Regions from separate parts of the Streptomyces sp. P9(2023) genome, predicted to be linked through region 3. Evidence: riboswitches for the same ligand, from Rfam matches in the RefSeq annotation. Region 3 holds a riboswitch; each other region holds the start of a gene.

Region 1 (6,050 bases), on a different contig from region 3:
CGCCGCCAGCCGGTCCGGGTCCGCGATGATGGCGATCTGCGTGATGCGGTCGCCCTCGATCGTGAAGGCCATCAGACCGGACACGCGGCCGCCGTCCGCGTACGAGACGATGCCCGGCGCGCCGTTGACCAGCACGTCCTTGTACGAGCGGCGGTACGGCGCGTAGGTGAGCGCCTGGTTGATGACCGCCTCGGCGCCGCGCACCAGCTTCGAGGCCGCGGCGAGCACCTTGCCGCCGTCCGCCCGCAGCAGCACGTCCGGGTCGAGCACCGCGAGCAGGCCCTCGAAGTCACCGCCCTGCGAGGCCGCCATGAACGCGTCGACCACCTCGCGCTGACGGCTGACGTCCGGCGCCGGGCCCGGCGCCGCGCCCTGGACACGGCGGCGGGCCCGGCTGGCGAGCTGGCGCGTCGCGGCCGGGGTGCGGTCCACGATCGGGGCGATCTCGTCGAAGGACACCGCGAACATGTCGTGCAGCACGAAGGCGAGCCGCTCGGCCGGCCCCAGCGTCTCCAGGACCACGAGCAGCGCGAGCCCGACCGAGTCGGTGAGCAGCGCCTCCTCCTCGGGGTCGGTCGTGCGGTCCGCGTCGCGGACCAGCGGATCGGGGACGTAGTACTCCAGCGGGTCCTCGCGGCGCGAGGCGCGCGAGCGCAGCATGTCCAGGCAGACGCGGCCGACGACGGTGGTCAGCCAGCCGCTCATGTTCCGTATGTCGCTCAGGTCGGACCGGCTGAGCTTGAACCACGCCTCCTGGACGGCGTCCTCGGCCTCGCTCAGCGAGCCGAGCATCCGGTAGGCGACCGCCTTGAGGTGCGTGCGGTCGGCCTGGAAGCGCGCGGCCAGCAGGTCCTTGTCGTCCGAGTCCATCGGTGCTCGTCCCCTCGTAGAACGTAGATACCGTCATGCCGTCATCGGCATGACGTACGGCGCCCGCGAAACGTGACGCCGAAGTCCCTCGAACGTCCCCCCGGACGTCCGCTGCGTGAGATCCCCTGCCGTCCCCCGCCGCACGCCCGGATTTCCCCGGCCGATCCGACGAACCCCCGGGATTTGCCACTTCAGCGAAACGATCTTCGCCCGTAGATTTTCATGCATGACGACAACCGCGCAGGTCAACGCCGTACTTCGTACCCCGCCCGCCTCTCCGCAGGCCGCCGCGGCCTACTTCTCCGCCAGCCTCGCCTTCCACGCCGACGTCTCCGACGTCGCCGGCGCCCTCGCCGCCGACGGCGACCCCGGCTTCGTGGTCATCGACTCCCGCTCCACCGCGTCCTGGGACCAGGGCCACGTCCCCGGCGCACTCCACCTGCCGACCGCGCTCATCGCCGAGCAGGCCGAGCAGCTGCTCGACAAGTCCGTCCCCGTGGTCACGTACTGCTGGGGCCCCGGCTGCAACGGCGGCACCCGCGCCGCGCTCGCCCTGGCGCAGCTGGGCTTCCAGGTGAAGGAGATGCTCGGCGGCTTCGAGTACTGGGTCCGCGAGGGCTTCGCGTACGAGACGTGGGAGGGCCCGGCGAAGAAGGACGCCGACCCGCTGACCGCCCCGGTCGACTCCGAGGACTGCGGCTGCTGAGGCCGCGGGGGTCATGCGATTAGGGGATCTGCTCGCCATGCCGTAAGGTCATATTCACCGACGCGGGGTGGAGCAGCTCGGTAGCTCGCTGGGCTCATAACCCAGAGGTCGCAGGTTCAAATCCTGTCCCCGCTACTCAGTAGCAACGAAGGCCCGGATCCAGTCACTGGATCCGGGCCTTCGTCGTGTGTGACTCCGTGGTTTTGACCTTTACGCGGTCGATGACGACGAAGCCGACGAAGGAGTACGTGACCGGCCTCGGCCGGATGTACGTCGACGACCCGCGCTTCACCGTCAACTACGACCAGCACGGCGAGGGCACCGCCCTTCTCGTCCGGGACGCGATGAAGGTCTACGCGGAGCGGAACCTGTAGCGGAACCTGTCACGGAGGCGGCGGTCCTTGTCCCCCACATGGCCGAGCGGGGGTCGCAGCGCGGCGCGGCTCCCGCCACCCTGGGGAGGGCGCGGTACCGTCCGTCGCCGTGCCGTGTACGGACCGGGCAGGAGAGCACAGGTGGGCCAGGGGCAGGGCCGGGGGAAGGGCAACGGGAACGGCCGGGGGAACGGGCGGGCGAACGGGCAGAGGAACGGGTGGGTCTACGGACTGGGCGGCGGTCCGGCGAACGGCCGCGGCGGCCCGCAGGCGAACGGGCTCGACCGGCCGGCGGGCGGGGGCCGGGCGCCGCGCGGCGGGCGGGCCGAGCGGGCCCGCCGGTTCATCCGGGCGCTGCCGCCGCTGGTGATCCTCGGCGGAGTCGTCTTCGACCTGTCCACCCCCGCCTCGTACACGGCCTCCCCGATGTTCTCGGCCGCGCCGCTCATCGCCGCGCCCTTCTTCTCGATGCTGACGACGCTGGTCACCTGCATCGCCGCGGTCCTCGCCAGCGTCGGGCTGCACCTCTACAACGACACCGCCACCGACGTCCCCGCCCTCACCGGGACCCTGACCGTCGTCACCGTCTCCGCCCTCGCCCTGCTCATCAACCGGGTCGTGCGCCGCAGCGGCGAACGGCTCGCGTCGGCGCGGGTGATCGCGGAGACCGCGCAGAAGGCCGTGCTGCCGACGCCCGCCGAGCGGATCGGCGGGCTCCAGGTCGCGGCCCGGTACGAGGCCGCGCAGGCGGACGCGTTCATCGGCGGTGACCTGTTCGCCGTCCAGGACACCCCCTACGGGGTACGGCTGGTGGTCGGTGACGTGCGCGGCAAGGGGCTGGACGCGGTCGAGGCGGTCGCGGTCGTGATCGGCGCCTTCCGGGAGGCGGCCGAGCAGGAGTCGAGTCTGGAGGGCGTAGCGCAGCGGCTCGAACGGGCGCTGGCCCGGGAGGGCACGCGCCGCTCCGGCCTCGACGCCTTCGAGGGCTTCACCACCGCCGTCCTGGCCGAGATCCCGCGCGGCGACGGGCGGGTACGGATCGTCAATCGCGGCCACCCCGAACCGCTGCTGCTGTACGCGGACGGGGGCCTGGCGCTCCTGGAGCCGACCGAGCCCGCGCTGCCGCTGGGCATGGGCGAGCTGGCCGCCTGGCCGGACCGGGCCGACGAGGCCCCGTACCCGCCGGGCGCCACGCTCCTCCTCTACACCGACGGCCTCTCCGAGGCGCGGGACGCGGCGGGGGACTTCTACGAACCGGCCGAGCGGCTCGCCGGGCGGATCTTCCCGGGGCCGGAGGAGCTGCTCGACGCGCTCGTCGACGACGTCCGCCGGTACACGGGCGGCGGGGCCACCGACGACATGGCGCTGCTCGCGGTGAGCCGGCCCGCAGAGGGCCAGCCGGACCGGCGCCGGACGATGCCCGTGGTGCCCTGACCGACGCGGTGACAGTCACTGTGACCATCCGTAGTGGAGAGGTACCGCTGCGATAACAATTGATGCACCGTCAGTTCCCGGTTCCCTGTGAAAGTCTGGACTGAAGCAGGATCAAATCGGTCTGTACCAGCTCAATCTCGCGGATGATCAACAGGAACAGCTTGGAATCCGGCCCTCGCGTCTATTAACGTTCGATAACGCAGCGCGGTCGTCCCAGCCGTCGTAAGAGACGGCACCGTGCGCACGCGCCGAATCCTGAAAGGGAACCGGGGAACCACTACTTGGGGTGAATCGGACACCGTCGTACTCGTACGACACCGTCCGTAGGAGACCTTCCTGCTCCGAACCCGTCAGCTAACCCGGTAGGCGAGAAGGAAGGAAAGGAGTACGCCTCCGTGGCGTCCAACAGCCCTGCCCCTGAAGGTCTTTCAGACAGGTTCAACGCGTTCGGCGCTCGTGGCGCCGCCGGGACGGACGACGACGCGACCACGTGGGGGGAGTGGAACCCCACCGAGGACTCCCTGCGCCAGCAGGCCCGTTCGGGTGGCCGCCACCGTGTCGTGAAGCAGCGCTCCGGCTTCGCCCGCTCCTCCACCGTCCTCGGCGTCGGTGTCATCGCGGCCGTCGGCGCGGGCGGCATGGCGACCGCCAAGGACAAGCCCCCGGTCTCGATATCGCTCCCCGACCTCAACCTGCCGGACGCCTCCGAGCTGCCCGGCGTCGGCGAGTTCCTCTCCGACGGTGCTGAGGGCACGGACGGTTCGGGCTCCGGGACGAACAACCCGCAGCCGCTCACCGCCACCCTCGCCCTGCCGGCCGAGAGCGCCGGAAAGACCGCGGGGACCGAGAGCACCGCCTCCGCCGCGACGGCCGACGCCGGCGAGGCGCTGCGCGCCCGCATCCTCCAGCAGGCCGAGCAGCAGCAGGCCAACGCCGACGCCGCCGAGAAGGCCGCGGCGGAGAAGGCGGCCGCCGAGAAGGCCGCCGCCGAGGCCGCGGTCCAGGCCGAGAAGGCCGAGAAGGAAGCGGCCGCGGCGAAGAAGAAGGCCGAGGAGGAAGCGGCGGCGAAGGCCGAGGCGGAGCGTCTGGCGAAGCTCGCCGCGAGCTACTCGCTGCCCACGTCCTCGTACACCCTCACCTCCACGTACGGCCAGTCCGGCTCCATGTGGTCCTCCGGCCAGCACACCGGCCTCGACTTCGCGGCGCCCACCGGCACGCCGGTCAAGGCGGTGAACGGCGGCACGATCAAGTCGGCGGGCTGGTCCGGCTCGTACGGCTACCGGATCGTCCTGGAGCTGGAGGACGGTACGGAGGTCTGGTACGCGCACCTGTCCTCGATGACGGTGAGCGCCGGCCAGTCCGTGGGCACCGGCGACACCATCGGCCGCGTGGGCGCGACCGGCAACGTGACCGGCCCGCACCTGCACCTGGAGATCCACACCCCGGGCGGCTCGGGCCTGGACCCGGCGGCCTGGCTGGCGAACAAGGGCATCTCGGTCTGACGCGAGGGTGCCTCCCACGCCTCCCGACTCCGGCAGTCCTGGCGGCACCCCCCCGACGTCGGGGCTGCCGGAATACCCCGTCATGGGACGGTCGTTGACCGTCCCATGACCTCTCTCCGCCCGCTGGGCAGCTCGGACCTGCACGTCTTCCCGCTCGCGCTGGGCGGCAACGTCTTCGGCTGGTCCGCCGACCAGGCACAGACGTTCGCCGTCCTCGACGCCTACACCGCCGCCGGCGGCAACTTCGTCGACACCGCCGACATGTACTCCGCCTGGGCCGAGGGCAATCAGGGCGGCGAGTCCGAGACGCTGATCGGCAAGTGGCTCGCCGGCCGCGGCAACCGCTCCGAGGTCGTCGTCGCCACGAAGGTCGGCGCCCACCCCCGGTACAAGGGGCTCGCCGCGACCACGATCAAGGCCGCCGTCGAGGAGTCGCTGCGCCGCCTCGGCACCGACTACATCGACCTGTACTACTCGCACTTCGACGACCCGGCCGTCCCCGTCGAGGAGATCGTCACCGCGCTCGACCAGCTGGTGAAGGACGGCAAGGTGCGGGCCGTCGCCGCCTCCAACATCTCGCCCGAGCGGCTCCAGGCCTCCCTCGACTTCGCCGAGACCGAGGGCCTCGCCCGCTACGTCGCCCTGCAGCCGCACTACAACCTGCTCTCGCGCGACACGTACGAGGGCGAGCTCCTGGCCACCACCGAGCGGGCCGGGCTCGCCGCCCTCCCGTACTTCGCGCTGGCGTCCGGCTTCCTCACGGGCAAGTACCGCCCCGGGAAGACCGTCGACAGCGTCCGCGCCGAGGGCGCCGCCGAGCACGCCGAGACCGAGCGGGGCCGCCGGATCCTCGCCGCGCTCGACACCGTGGCCGAGGCGCACGAGGCGGAGGTCGCCACCGTCGCCCTGGCCTGGCTCGCCTCCCGGCCGACGGTCACGGCGCCGATCGCCTCGGCCCGTACGGTCGAACAGCTGCCGGCCCTGATGGCGGTGGCGGACCTGCGGCTGACGCCGTCGGAGGTGGACCTTCTGACGAAGGCGTCGGAGGCGTCGGAGGCGTAGGGGGTACGGGGGTCAACTCTGGTACGGGTTGTAGCCGCCGTAGTCGAGGTACTGCGGCGGCGCCCAGACCCGGCCGGTCGCCCGCGCGGCGTATGTGAGGGC
Region 2 (6,050 bases), on a different contig from region 3:
CGCCGCGACCGTGGTGACCGAGCCCGCGAGCCCGACCAGGGTCCCGGCCTCGCGGATCGGCACGGTCTCCTCGGCGAGGTCGAGGGCGGCCCGGATGTCGGCGCGGATCGCGGCGATCTCCTCGGCGGCCGGCGGGTCGCTGCGGACGTGCCGCTCGGTCAGCCGTACGCAGCCGATGTCGACGGAGCGGGCGGCCTCGACGTGCTTGTTGCCGACGACGAACTCGGTGGAGCCGCCGCCGATGTCCACGACGAGGTACTTCTCCGTGCCGTGCAGCTCGCCCGTGGCGCCGGTGAAGGAGAACTCGGCCTCCTGGTCGCCGGTGATCACCTCGGGTTCGACGCCCAGGATGTCCAGGACTCCGCGCACGAACTCGTCGCGGTTCTCGGCGTCCCGGGAGGCGGAGGTGGCCACGAAGCGCAGCCGCTCGGCGCCGAGCTCCTCGATGACGGCCGCGTAGTCGCGGCAGGCGGCGAAGGTCCGCTCCAGCGCCTCGGGCGCGAGCCGGCCGGTCCGGTCGACGCCCTGGCCGAGCCGGACGATCGTCATCCGCCGGTCCAGCTCGATCAGCTCAACCGTCGAGCCCGCGCCGGAGGCGCTATCGGGCACAGCGACGTCGGCGACGAGGAGACGGATGGAGTTCGTACCGCAGTCGATGCCGGCGACCCGGGTCACTTCGTCTCCCCTTCTTCCTTCTCCGCGCACGGGTTGACGCAGGGGCCCTTGGCCCACCACTCCGGCAGCATCGCGATGGCCTCGTCGCCGAACGGGTTGACGCCAGGACCTGCGACCAGCGAGTGGCCGACGAGGACGTGCAGGCACTTGACCCGGTCGGGCATGCCGCCGGCGCTCGGGAAGCCCTCCAGGACCTCGATGGCGTCCCGGCGGGCGATGTAGTCCTCGTGCGCGGCCCGGTAGGCGGCGGCCAGCTCCGGGTCGGTGGCGAGCCGGGCCTGCATCTCCTTCATGACCCCGTTGGCCTCAAGGGTGCCGATCGCGGAGGCCGCCCGGGGGCAGGTCAGGTAGTACGTGGTCGGGAAGGGCGTGCCGTCCGGGAGCCGCGGCGCGGTCTCGACGACGTCCGGGTTGCCGCAGGGGCAGCGGTGCGCGATGGCGCGCAGCCCCCGGGGCGGGCGGCCGAGCTGGGCTTCGAAGGCGGCGACGTCCGCCTCGGTCGGCTCGGTGCGTGCGGTCTGCGGAGGGGGCGTTTCCATCGTTGCGTCTTGTCTTCTCGTCGGGTGCGGTCGGTGGGGCCGGTGGGTGGGGACGATAGGTCGGGTGGTCTAGCGGGGCGCGTCCGCGCGGTCCACGCCTTCCCAGAGGTCGGAGTACCAGGGGCGGTCGGCCGCGCCCTGCTCGGTGCGCCGGGCGCGCTCGGCCTCGGGGTCGTTCACGGTGAAGCCGGTCTCGCCGGGCACCACGTAGTGCAGGTGCTCGCGGGCGAGCCGGCGGATGTACGCGGGGTCCTGGAGCCGGGCCTTCTCGTCCCGCAGCTCCTCGACGCGCGCGGCGGCGTCGGCGGCCTGGCGCTCCTGCTCGGCGATCTCGGCGCGCTGGGAGACGTACTGCCGCATGGGGTACGCGAGCGCGACGATCAGCGAGCAGACGACCAGGGCGAGGAAGGCCGCGCGGCCGGTGAGCCGGGAGCGGCGGGCCTGGCGGCGGGTCTGGGAGCGGTAGACACGGGCGGCGGTCTGCTCGCCGAGCAGCCTGATCCTGGTCGCGGTCGAGAACCGGTCCCGGGCCATGTGCGCGCCTCCCCTTTACGTACGTACGTCCCCGCACACGGTACGGGACCGGGTGCGGGGACGTAGGTAACCGGGCGACCTGCAGGTCAGCCCTTGAAGCAGATCAGCCCTTGAAGCGCGGGAAGGCGCTGCGGCCGGCGTAGACGGCCGCGTCGTCGAGGATCTCCTCGATGCGCAGGAGCTGGTTGTACTTGGCGACGCGCTCGGAGCGGGCCGGGGCGCCGGTCTTGATCTGGCCGCAGTTGGTGGCGACGGCGAGGTCGGCGATGGTGACGTCCTCGGTCTCGCCGGAGCGGTGCGACATCATGCACTTGAAGCCGCTGCGCTGGGCCAGCTCGACGGCGTCCAGGGTCTCGGTCAGCGAACCGATCTGGTTGACCTTGACCAGCAGGGCGTTGGCGGCGCCGTCCTCGATGCCGCGCGCCAGACGCTCCGGGTTGGTGACGAACAGGTCGTCGCCGACGATCTGGACCTTGGCGCCCAGCTTGTCGGTGAGGACCTTCCAGCCCGACCAGTCGTCCTCGAACAGCGGGTCCTCGATGGAGACCAGCGGGTACGCGGAGACGAGCTCCTCGTAGTACTCGGTCATCTCGGCGGCCGAGCGGGACTTGCCCTCGAACTCGTACTTGCCGTCCTTGTAGAACTCGGACGCGGCGACGTCGAGCGCGAGCGCGATGTCCTTGCCCGGGGCGTAACCGGCCTGCTTGATGGCCTCCAGGATGAGGTCGAGCGCCTCACGGTTGGAGTCCAGGTTCGGGGCGAAGCCGCCCTCGTCGCCGAGGCCGGTGGACAGGCCCTTGGTCTTCAGGACGGACTTGAGGGTGTGGTAGACCTCGGTGCCCCAGCGCAGGGCCTCGGAGAAGGACTCCGCGCCGATCGGCGCGATCATGAACTCCTGGATGTCCACGTTGGAGTCGGCGTGCGAGCCGCCGTTCAGGATGTTCATCATCGGAACGGGCAGCAGGTGCGCGTTCGGGCCGCCGAGGTAGCGGAAGAGCGGGAGGTCCGAGGCCTCGGACGCGGCGTGCGCGACGGCGAGGGAGACGCCGAGGATGGCGTTGGCGCCGAGCGAGGCCTTGTTGTCCGTGGCGTCCAGGTCGAACATGGCCTGGTCGATGAGGCGCTGCTCGGTGGCGTCGTAGCCGACGAGCTCCGGGCCGATCTGCTCGATCACGGCGAGGACGGCCTTCTCGACGCCCTTGCCCATGTAGCGGTTCTTGTCTCCGTCACGGAGCTCAATGGCCTCGAACGCACCGGTGGAGGCACCGGACGGAACGGCAGCACGGCCAGTGCTGCCGTCGTCGAGGCCGACCTCGACCTCGACCGTGGGGTTGCCTCGGGAGTCCAGGATTTCCCGGGCTACGACGACGTCGATGGACGGCACGAGCATCTCCTTCTGGGATGTGACGCTAGATGTGACGCATGCGGTGCAGGGTCGCTTTGGCCTTGCGACAAGAGCCTAACCGGCTCCGAGGCTCCGGCCAGCCGGGCGCCCGACCCCTGGGACGAAAAAGGACCCAAGGACACGCATCTGGGGCCAAAGGCCCTCAGGACTACTCGGCGGTAACCGTCGGGGGTCGGTCGGGCGACGGATCACGGATATCGGATCACGGATCTTGGATCTTGGATCTTGGATCTTGGATATCGGATCCGGAAACGCGGAACCCCGGTCCGGAGCGCACGGGGGAAGAGTGCTCCGGACCGGGGTGGTCACCGCGGGAGGGTCGTGGGACCCGCGTGAGCCGCCGGACTCACACGGGCCGCCGGGCTCACTTCAGGTGAAGCTGCTGGCCCGGGTAGATCAGGTCGGCGTCCTCGACGACGTCCTTGTTGAGCTCGAAGAGCTTCGCCCAGCCGCCCTTGACGTCGTGGGCGGCGGCGATCTTGCTCAGCGTGTCGCCGGCGACGACCTTGTACTCGCCGTCACCCTTCTTGACCTTCTTGCCGGTCGGGGTGGTGACGGTCTTCTTCGACTCGGTCTTCTTGGCCGCGGCCTTGGGGGCGGTCCGCTGCTCGCTGCGGGTCGTCGGCTGCTCGGCCTGACGCTCCTGCTGCGGGGCGCTCTCGACGGCACCGGTGTTCGGCGAGGCGGAGGAGAGGCCGACGCCACAGCTCGGCCAGGCACCCTTGCCCTGACCGGCGAGGACCTTCTCGGCGATCGCGATCTGCTGCGACTTGGAGGCCTGGTCGGCGCTCGCGGCGTACGCGGTGCCACCGAAGGCGGCCCAGGTGGAGCTCGAGAACTGCAGGCCGCCGTAGTAGCCGTTGCCGGTGTTGATGGACCAGTTGCCGCCGGACTCGCACTGGGCGACCTTGTCCCACTCGGAGACGGTGGCGGCCGAGGCGGTGCCGGCGCCCATCAGCGGGGCGGCGACGGCGACACCGGCGACACCGGCGAGAGCGACGGCGCGGGTGGCCTTGGAGGGACGACGGTGTTTGCCCTTGGCGGAAAACAGCATGGGACTTCTCCTCACCGACGCCTACGAGGTGAGCTGTCGGGTTCGGGCCATGTGAGTTGCCCGGCCGCGCGACCTAGCGCGCGGCTTAACCCCAAGCCGTTCCGTCGGCCGTCTGTCTCAACGGCCGGGGACGGCACTTACCTTGGGTCCCCCGCTCCTGCCTTCGGCGCTTGACGCGACGACTGTTCCCATCGGCCGACGGCAGGATTCGGCGTTTCGGTCGACGGGGCCCGCGGTGGCGAGCGGTGACGACCGTAGACACAGACCCGGGGGAAGTTCAAAGACGTCCATGGGGGACAAAACGCCCCTACTTGCCTCGGGGCGAAGGGTATTTACGCAGGTGAGAGGCGACGGAAGCAGATTTTGCGGACGGGACACGCCAGTTGAGGCAAAGAGACCCATGTCTCACTTACACAGAACCGGACATTCACGGCCGAACTACCCGCGCTCAGCTGCCGCCTCGTCAGGCTGACCGATCGTGAGATCGAGGCTCTGGCCAGGAAGGATGAGGTCCGGATCGAGGCCGACCGTCGCGCGGTTGGCGTCGTAGAGGGCGCCCCAGCCACCGGGGAGTTCGTTGCGCTGGGCGATCACCGTGAGGTTGTCGCCGGGCTTGACGGTGTATTCACCGATAGCATCCGAGATGTCCTCGGCGGGCTTGTTGCCCTCGACGCCCTCTGTGCCCTTTGTGTTCCCACTGTCCGGGTTTGCGGCCTTGTTCTTGTCGGCGGCATCCGGTGTCGGCGTGTCGGTCGGAGCGCCGGACGTCTCACCGGTCGGCGAGTCGGACGGCGAGGCGTGGCGACCGGTTTCGAGCGACTTGTCCTTATTGAGCGTCTCCTCCGGATCCGCGTCACCCCGGTGCTTACCGGTGCCGGGAGTGGCCGACGCGGACGGCGTGGACGAGGGGGTCCCGGGCGTGGCGGGGGTCTCGGGACTCTCGGGCTTCGCGAGGGCTTCCGGAGGGGTGTCGACGGTCGGGAGCCCGCCCGTGCGGTCGGACTCCGGGAGCGGGTCCGTGGACTCCGAGGGCGTGACAGCCGGCCCCGGGTGGACGTCGGGCTTGACGCCGTCGTTCGTCAGCCCGGCGATCGGGGCGCAGGTGGCCCACTGCTGGTCGCCCGCGGCGAGGGCCTTCTCGGCCACCGCTATCTGCTGGGCCCGGCTGGCCAGGTCCGCGCTGGGCGCGTACGCCAGGCCGCCGTGCCGCTCCCAGCTGACCTGGGTGAACTGGAGCCCGCCGTAGAGCCCGTTGCCGTAGTGGGCGCTCCACTGGCCGCCCGACTCGCACTCGGCGACCCGGTCCCAGGTGGCCGCGTCGGCGGCGGATGCCGAGCCCGCACCCAAGAGGGGCAGCGCGAGGGCCGACCCCGTCACGCCTGCGGCGACGACGATGGCGGGGGCCTGGCGGGGTCTGCGGTGACGACCGTTCCCGGAGCGCATGCGGAGTGCCTTCCGTGTGACTGGTGAGGTGACGGTGAACGTAGCGGCATTCGAACGTCAGTCACAAGTCGATGCAGCGGAGATCACGTAAAAGTCACAGTCTTGACGGAGAGTCAGCTCGCAAGAGGGGTGAAGTCCACCGGAAGTGTGCGCAATCCACGCATGATGAGCCCGCCGCGCCACCGCAGATCGGCCGGATCCCCGGCAAGTCGCAGGTCCGGCAGGCGAGTCAGCAGCGTGGCGAGCGCGATCTGGCCTTCGAGCCGGGCGAGCGGGGCGCCGATGCAGTAGTGGATGCCGTGGCCGTAGCCGAGGTGCTGGTTGTCGCGCCGGGAGAGGTCGAGCGTGTCCGGCTCCTCGAAGCGGGCCGGGTCGCGGTCGGCGGCGGCGAGCACGACGA
Region 3 (6,050 bases):
CCCCGCCCTGCGCGAACGGTACGTGCATGATGCACGGTCCTATGTGGCGCTCGCCGAGGCGGTCAGCGGTCCGATTCCGCACCGGGTGGACTTCGCCTACCCCTGGGGCGTCGCGCTCGGCGCCCTGGACGCCGCCGCCCCGGACATCCGCGTCGTGAACCTGGAGACGGCCGTCACCACGAGCGACGCGTTCGCCCCCGGCAAGGCCGTCCACTACCGGATGCACCCGGAGAACCTGCCGAGCCTGACCGCCGTCCGCCCCGACGTGTGCGTCCTGGCCAACAACCACGTCCTCGACCACGGCCACGCCGGGCTCGACGACACCCTCGCCCTGCTCGCCAAGCACGGGGTGCGCACGGTCGGCGCGGGCGAGGACGCCGAGGCGGCGGCCCGGCCCGCGACCGTCGACCTGCCCGGTGGCGGGCGCCTTGTCGCGTACGCCCTCGGCATGGCCTCCAGCGGCATCCCGCGGGCCTGGGCCGCCACCGCGCGGCACGGCGGCGTCCACTTCGCCGCCGGGCCAGGCGCCACCGCGGCCCGCCTCCTCCTCGACCGGATCCGGGACACCAAACGCCCCGGCGACCTCGTCCTGGTCTCGCTCCACTGGGGCTCGAACTGGGGGTACGCGCTCTCCCGCCCCGACGTCGACTACGCCCACGCGCTGATCGACGCCGGCGCGGACCTGGTGCACGGCCACTCCTCGCACCACGCCCGGCCGCTGGAGGTGTACCGGGGAAAGCTCGTCCTGTACGGCTGCGGCGACCTGATCAACGACTACGAGGGCATCACCGGCTACGAGCAGTACCGCGACGACCTGCGGCTGCTGTACCTCGCGTCGGTGCGCCCCGACGACGGCGGACTCCAGGAGGTACGCATCATTCCCCTGCGGGCCCGGCGCATGCGGCTGGAGTACGCACCCGGCCGCGACGCGCGCTGGCTCCACGACGTACTCGGCCGGACCAGCCGGCCCTACGGCACGCGGGTCGACCTCGACGAGGACGGAACCCTCGTCGCCCGCCCCGTCTGACGGACGGCGGCGGCGCACCAGCCGCCCGCGCGCACACCCGGGACCCGGGACACGCCCAGGACCGGGTACACGCTCAGGACCAGGGAGACGAGCGGGACATGTACTTCACCGATCGCACGGACGCCGGACGGCAGCTCGCCGCCCGCCTGGAGCACCTCAAGGGCCGTGACGTCGTGGTCCTCGGACTTCCCCGCGGCGGCGTGCCGGTCGCCGAACAGGTCGCCGACGCCCTCGGGGCTCCCCTGGACGTCTGTCTCGTCCGCAAACTCGGGGTGCCCTACCAGCCGGAACTGGCCATGGGCGCCATCGGCGAGGGCGGCGTACGCGTACTCAACGAACACGTCCTGGCCGACGCCCGGGTCTCTTCCGGAGACCTGGCAGGCGTGGAGGCGCGTGAGCGGACGGTGCTCGGGCAGCGGGCCCGGAGCTACCGGGGCCCCCGGCCGGCGGCCCGGCTCGACGGCCGGACCGTCGTGGTCGTCGACGACGGCCTGGCGACGGGCGCCACCGCCGTGGCGGCCTGCCGGGTCGTCCGCGCCCAGGGGGCCGCGCGGATCGTCCTCGCGGTGCCGGTCGCCCCGAGCGACTGGCCGGAGCGGATCGGCAGGGAGGCGGACGAGACCATCAGCGTCCACGAGCCGGAGTTCTTCTACGCGATCGGCCAGTTCTACGAGGACTTCTCGCAGACGCCGGACGAGGAGGTCGTCGCCTGTCTGGAGCGCCACCACGCCGGGCCCGGCGCGGGCGACCAGGACCCTGAGGTGCTGATGCCGGTGGGGGAGGTGGAGGTCGCGGGCCGGCTGGTGGTGCCCGAGGGCGCGCCGGGGATCGTGGTCTTCGCCCACGGCAGCGGCAGCAGCCGGCACAGCCCCCGCAACCGGGCCGTGGCGGAGAGCCTGAACCGGGCCGGTCTCGGCACGCTCCTCTTCGACCTGCTCACCGAGGAGGAGGCGGCCGACCGCGCCAACGTCTTCGACACCGAACTCCTCGCCGACCGGCTGGCCCGCGCCACCCGCTGGCTGGGCGGCCGGCCCGGCCTCGACGCACTGCGGACCGGCTACTTCGGCGCCAGCACCGGTGCCGCGGCCGCCCTGTGGGCCGCGGCCGACCCGCTGTCCGCAGTGGCCGCCGTGGTCTCCCGCGGCGGCCGGCCGGACCTCGCGGGCCCGCGCCTCGGCCAGGTCCGGGCCCCCACGCTGCTGATCGTGGGAGGCCACGACCCGCTCGTGCAGGAGCTGAACGAGGCGGCCCAGCGACAGCTCAGCTGCGAGAACCGGCTCGTCGTCGTGCCAGGTGCCGGACACCTCTTCGAGGAGCCCGGCACCCTGGAACAGGTCGGCGAACTGGCGGCCGGCTGGTTCACCGACCACTTCTAGCCGTCAGGCCCGACCGCTTCCGGCTGTCGGTACGGGCCTGCCGGCTGTCAGTACGGGCCGTTGACGTTGTCGATGGAGCCGTACCGGTCCGCCGCGTAGTTGCAGGCGGCCGTGATGTTGGCGACCGGGTCGTACAGGTCCATCGAGGTACCGGGCACGTGGTAGGCGAGGAACGTCGGCTCGATCACCTGGAGCAGGCCCTTGGACGGGGTGCCCTTGGCGGCGTTGGAGTCCCAGTTGTTGATGGCCTGCGGGTTGCCGGAGGACTCGCGCATGATGTTGCGCTGGATGCCCTCGTACGAACCGGGGATGCCGTACTTCTGCATGACGTCCAGCGACTCGCGGATCCAGCCGTCGAGGTCGTTGGTGTAGCTCTTGGCGGCCACCTGGGTGGACTGGGTGGACTGCGCGGGAGCCTTCGCGGGGGCCGCCTTGGCGGGGGCGGTCCGCTGCTCCGAGCGGTCGGCGCGCTTCGTACTCGTCGTACGGGCCTTGGACTTCGGCTGCGCCGCCGGCTTCTTCGGGGCGGTGGCGGCCTTGCCGCGAAGCGTCAGTTCCAGACCGGGGTGGATAAGTGACGGGTTGTCACCCACCGCCTTGCGATTCGCCTGGTACAGCGCCTTCCAGCCGCCCCGCACGCTCTGCTCCTGTGCGATCACCGAAAGGGAATCGCCGCGGGTGACGGTATAGGTCGTCGGGGCGGAATTCCGCGCGGCCGGAATTGATTCCGCGATCTTCGCCGGGGCGCTGAGAACGGTCTTCTCGACCGGCGCGATCCCGGGGGCGGCGCTGGGCGCGGCATGCGCGGTGGCCGTGGCGACGAGGGGGAGGGCCAGTGCGGCCCCACCCGTGCTTGCCAGGGCGATACCGCGGGTCAGGGGACGTCGCTTGGGGCGCCGGTGCTTACCGTGTGCGGGCATGATGCAGTCCTCTCCGGCGCCTGCGGGGTGAGCTGTCGGGTTCGGGCTGGAGATGCCCGGTCGCATGTCGGCGACTTCACCCCGAGCCGTTCCGGAAATCCGGACCGGCGAATAGGTGGGTCCCCCGCTCCTGCCATCGGGTGAATGAGCGGTGTTTTCGGACGGTGGCAGGATTCGGCGTTCCGTCCGGGTGGAGGTGACCGTAGGCGAGAAATGTCGACTGAAACAAGACGCCGAATGAACGGGTCATTCCGAAGGTGGTTCCGGGCCGCGCGCGCCGCACCGAACTTCCTTGCCGGGCAAGGGAACGAAGCACGCGGAAAGGTCATCGCGGGCACCGGCGTGATTCGCCTCACCCGCCATTTCATATCGGACATGAGGGGAAATTCCGCCGAGTTGGGAAAAGGGACACAAGGGGGGATAAAAACCCTTTGTGTCCCTTTTGGTCGGAACGGTGGATGTGTGCGCGTCAGCCCGTGATGCTCGCGGCACCCGTCTCGATGTGGCCCGTGTAGCGGCGCGACCACGTGCCGTCGATGTCGGCCATGATCGTGAAGTCGTACCAGCCGTTGCTGTACGCCACGGCGTTGAAGAAGTCCTCGCGCGAGGAGTTCGCCGGCACCGTGTACGTCCACGGCCCGTCCGTGCGGTAGGCGTTCGAGCGGATCGTGAAGGTCACGGGGCCGGCCGAGGTGTTGGTCAGCTTGAAGAAGATCGCCGTCTTCCCGGTGCCCGGCTCCGTCGCGAACCGCGCCGCGACCTCGATCGCCTTCCCCGCCTTGGACGCGTCGCCGATGAAGCGCCGCAGGAAGCGGTTGGGGCCCATCATCGAGATGTCGTACTTGCCCGACCCGGACCCGAGTCCGATGTTGAAGTAGTCCGTGGACGTCGCGCCCGGGTCGACCGTGTACTGCCAGGCCGCCGTGTCCCGGTGCTGGTGCGGGTGGATCGTGAAGTGTGCCGCCCGCTTCGCCTGCGCGCCCTGGTTCGTCATCGAGAACCAGGCGAGGATCTTCCCCGCCGCGCCGAACTCGAACCGGTCGAGGTTTCCGTTGACCTGGTACGGCAGGGCTCGCGCCGGGCGCGTGCCGGACTCCTGCGCGGGCAGGGCGTTGTCCTGCGGCACGGGGTTGGGCAGCGGGCCGCAGGTCGACTGCCCGATGACCTTGGCCGTGGAGGGGAGACCCGAGGGGACGCCGTACACCGGGCGCGCGAAGTCGAAGACGCCCGTCAGGTCACCGGTGACCTTCCGCCGCCAGGCGCTGATGTTCGGGCAGGTCGCGGGCTTGCCGAGGGCGGCCGTCCAGGTCTCCATGAAGCGCAGCACCGAGGTGTGGTCGAAGGTTTCGGAGCTGACCCAGCCACCGCGCGTCCAGGGCGACATGACGAGCATGGGGACGCGGAACCCGAGGCCGATCGGCACGCCGTCGAGGTACTCGCCGGGGGTGCCGGGCGGGGCGACCGGCGGCGGCACGTGGTCGAAGAACCCGTCGTTCTCGTCGTAGTTGAGGAACAGTACGGTCGAGTCGAAGACCTCGGGGTTCGCGGCCAGCGCGCGGTAGACCAGGTCGACGAAGTGCGCGCCGTCGCCGGGCGGTGCGTAGGGGTGCTCGGAGAACGCCTCGCTCGCCACCACCCAGGAGACCTGCGGCAGCGTCCCGGCGACGACGTCCGCGCGGATCGCGGCGGCGATGTCGTCCGGCGTGGAACCGGTGACCTTCGGCACCGACCCCATGCCCCGGTCGTGCAGCGGGTCGCCCGGCCGCGCGTCGGTGAACTTCTTGAAGTACGCGAGGCCGTTGTCGCCGTAGTTGTCCTGGGCGTTCTGGTAGACCTTCCAGCTCACGCCGGCCCGCTGGAGCGCCTCGGCGTACGTCTCCCAGGTGAGCCCCGACTCGTCGCCGCCGTCCTTGCTGGACGCGTCGATCTTCCCGCTCCACAGAAACGTGCGGTTGGGGCCGGTGGCGCTGAGCGCCGAGCAGAAGTACGCGTCGCAGACCGTGTAGTTGTCGGCGAGGGCGTAGTGGAACGGTATGTCGCCGCGGTCGAGGTGGCCCAGGGTGCGGGTGTTGCCGACGCCCGTGACCCAGTTGTCCATCCGGCCCTTGTTCCAGGCCGCGTGCTGCGAGGTCCAGCTGTGCGGCAGGTCGCCGTTGCACTGGGCGAGGGTCTCGCCGTCGACACCGCCCGCCGGCGGGGTGGCGCTCAGCTTCCACGGGTACTGACGGCCGCCCCAGTTGGGCTGGTTGAACATGCCCCAGCCGCCGGGGATGTTGCCCGCCGCCCGGTCGCCGAAGCCGCGCACGCCGCGCAGCTTGCCGAAGTAGTGGTCGAAGCTGCGGTTCTCCTGCATGAGGACCACGACGTGCTTGACGTCGGTGATGGTGCCGGTCGCGGCCGAGGCGGCGGCCGACGCCGTACCCGTGGGCAGCGCCGCGCCCGCCGCGAGCCCTGCCCCGATCCCGACGAATCCCCTGCGGCTGATGGGAGTCAATGCCCCGCCTCTCGTGTCACGGAGTGCCCCAATGGCGCACGGTGGACAAGGATGGGGGAGCCGAGCTCAAAGGTATACATCCGTGAGGTAAGTCTTGGATGAACTTCCGAGGGGGCAGTATGCAGTTGGCCAAGGATTGGTTCGGACCTGAACCAATACGGCGGTGGTACGACCGGCCCGGCCTGCCTCGACGCTAGCCGACCGGCCCGGAGTCGTCCCTGCGCACCATAAGG

Evidence for each region. A riboswitch is a leader RNA that binds a small molecule or an ion and turns the genes downstream of it on or off. The one in region 3 is predicted to bind cyclic di-AMP.
Region 1: it holds a riboswitch for cyclic di-AMP, as region 3 does, so the genes downstream of both, Q5762_RS35075 (M23 family metallopeptidase) here and Q5762_RS11835 (LysM peptidoglycan-binding domain-containing protein) in region 3, are expected to answer to the same signal.
Region 2: it holds a riboswitch for cyclic di-AMP, as region 3 does, so the genes downstream of both, Q5762_RS22990 (transglycosylase family protein) here and Q5762_RS11835 (LysM peptidoglycan-binding domain-containing protein) in region 3, are expected to answer to the same signal.

What each region holds. Positions count from the first base shown of each region.
Region 1 covers NZ_JAUPWM010000054.1:20,979-27,028, reverse strand. Annotated here, with positions in the region: gene sigJ (RNA polymerase sigma factor SigJ) at 1-870, opposite strand, end outside; gene Q5762_RS35095 (rhodanese-like domain-containing protein) at 1,097-1,576, shown strand; tRNA gene Q5762_RS35090 (tRNA-Met) at 1,638-1,711, shown strand; partial or broken gene Q5762_RS35085 (TipAS antibiotic-recognition domain-containing protein) at 1,795-1,950, shown strand; gene Q5762_RS35080 (PP2C family protein-serine/threonine phosphatase) at 2,182-3,384, shown strand; cyclic di-AMP (ydaO/yuaA leader) riboswitch at 3,621-3,768, shown strand; gene Q5762_RS35075 (M23 family metallopeptidase) at 3,780-4,886, shown strand; gene Q5762_RS35070 (aldo/keto reductase) at 4,992-5,948, shown strand; gene Q5762_RS35065 (PrsW family intramembrane metalloprotease) at 5,961-6,050, opposite strand, start outside.
Region 2 covers NZ_JAUPWM010000019.1:15,693-21,742, reverse strand. Annotated here, with positions in the region: gene Q5762_RS23010 (Ppx/GppA phosphatase family protein) at 1-675, opposite strand, end outside; gene Q5762_RS23005 (DUF501 domain-containing protein) at 672-1,214, opposite strand; gene Q5762_RS23000 (septum formation initiator family protein) at 1,284-1,748, opposite strand; gene eno (phosphopyruvate hydratase) at 1,852-3,138, opposite strand; gene Q5762_RS22990 (transglycosylase family protein) at 3,518-4,207, opposite strand; cyclic di-AMP (ydaO/yuaA leader) riboswitch at 4,211-4,386, opposite strand; gene Q5762_RS22985 (transglycosylase family protein) at 4,646-5,650, opposite strand; gene Q5762_RS22980 (cytochrome P450) at 5,764-6,050, opposite strand, start outside.
Region 3 covers NZ_JAUPWM010000006.1:206,982-213,031, reverse strand. Annotated here, with positions in the region: gene Q5762_RS11845 (CapA family protein) at 1-1,027, shown strand, start outside; gene Q5762_RS11840 (phosphoribosyltransferase family protein) at 1,126-2,403, shown strand; gene Q5762_RS11835 (LysM peptidoglycan-binding domain-containing protein) at 2,451-3,323, opposite strand; cyclic di-AMP (ydaO/yuaA leader) riboswitch at 3,328-3,484, opposite strand; gene Q5762_RS11830 (phosphocholine-specific phospholipase C) at 3,793-5,817, opposite strand; gene Q5762_RS11825 (SpoIIE family protein phosphatase) at 6,011-6,050, opposite strand, start outside.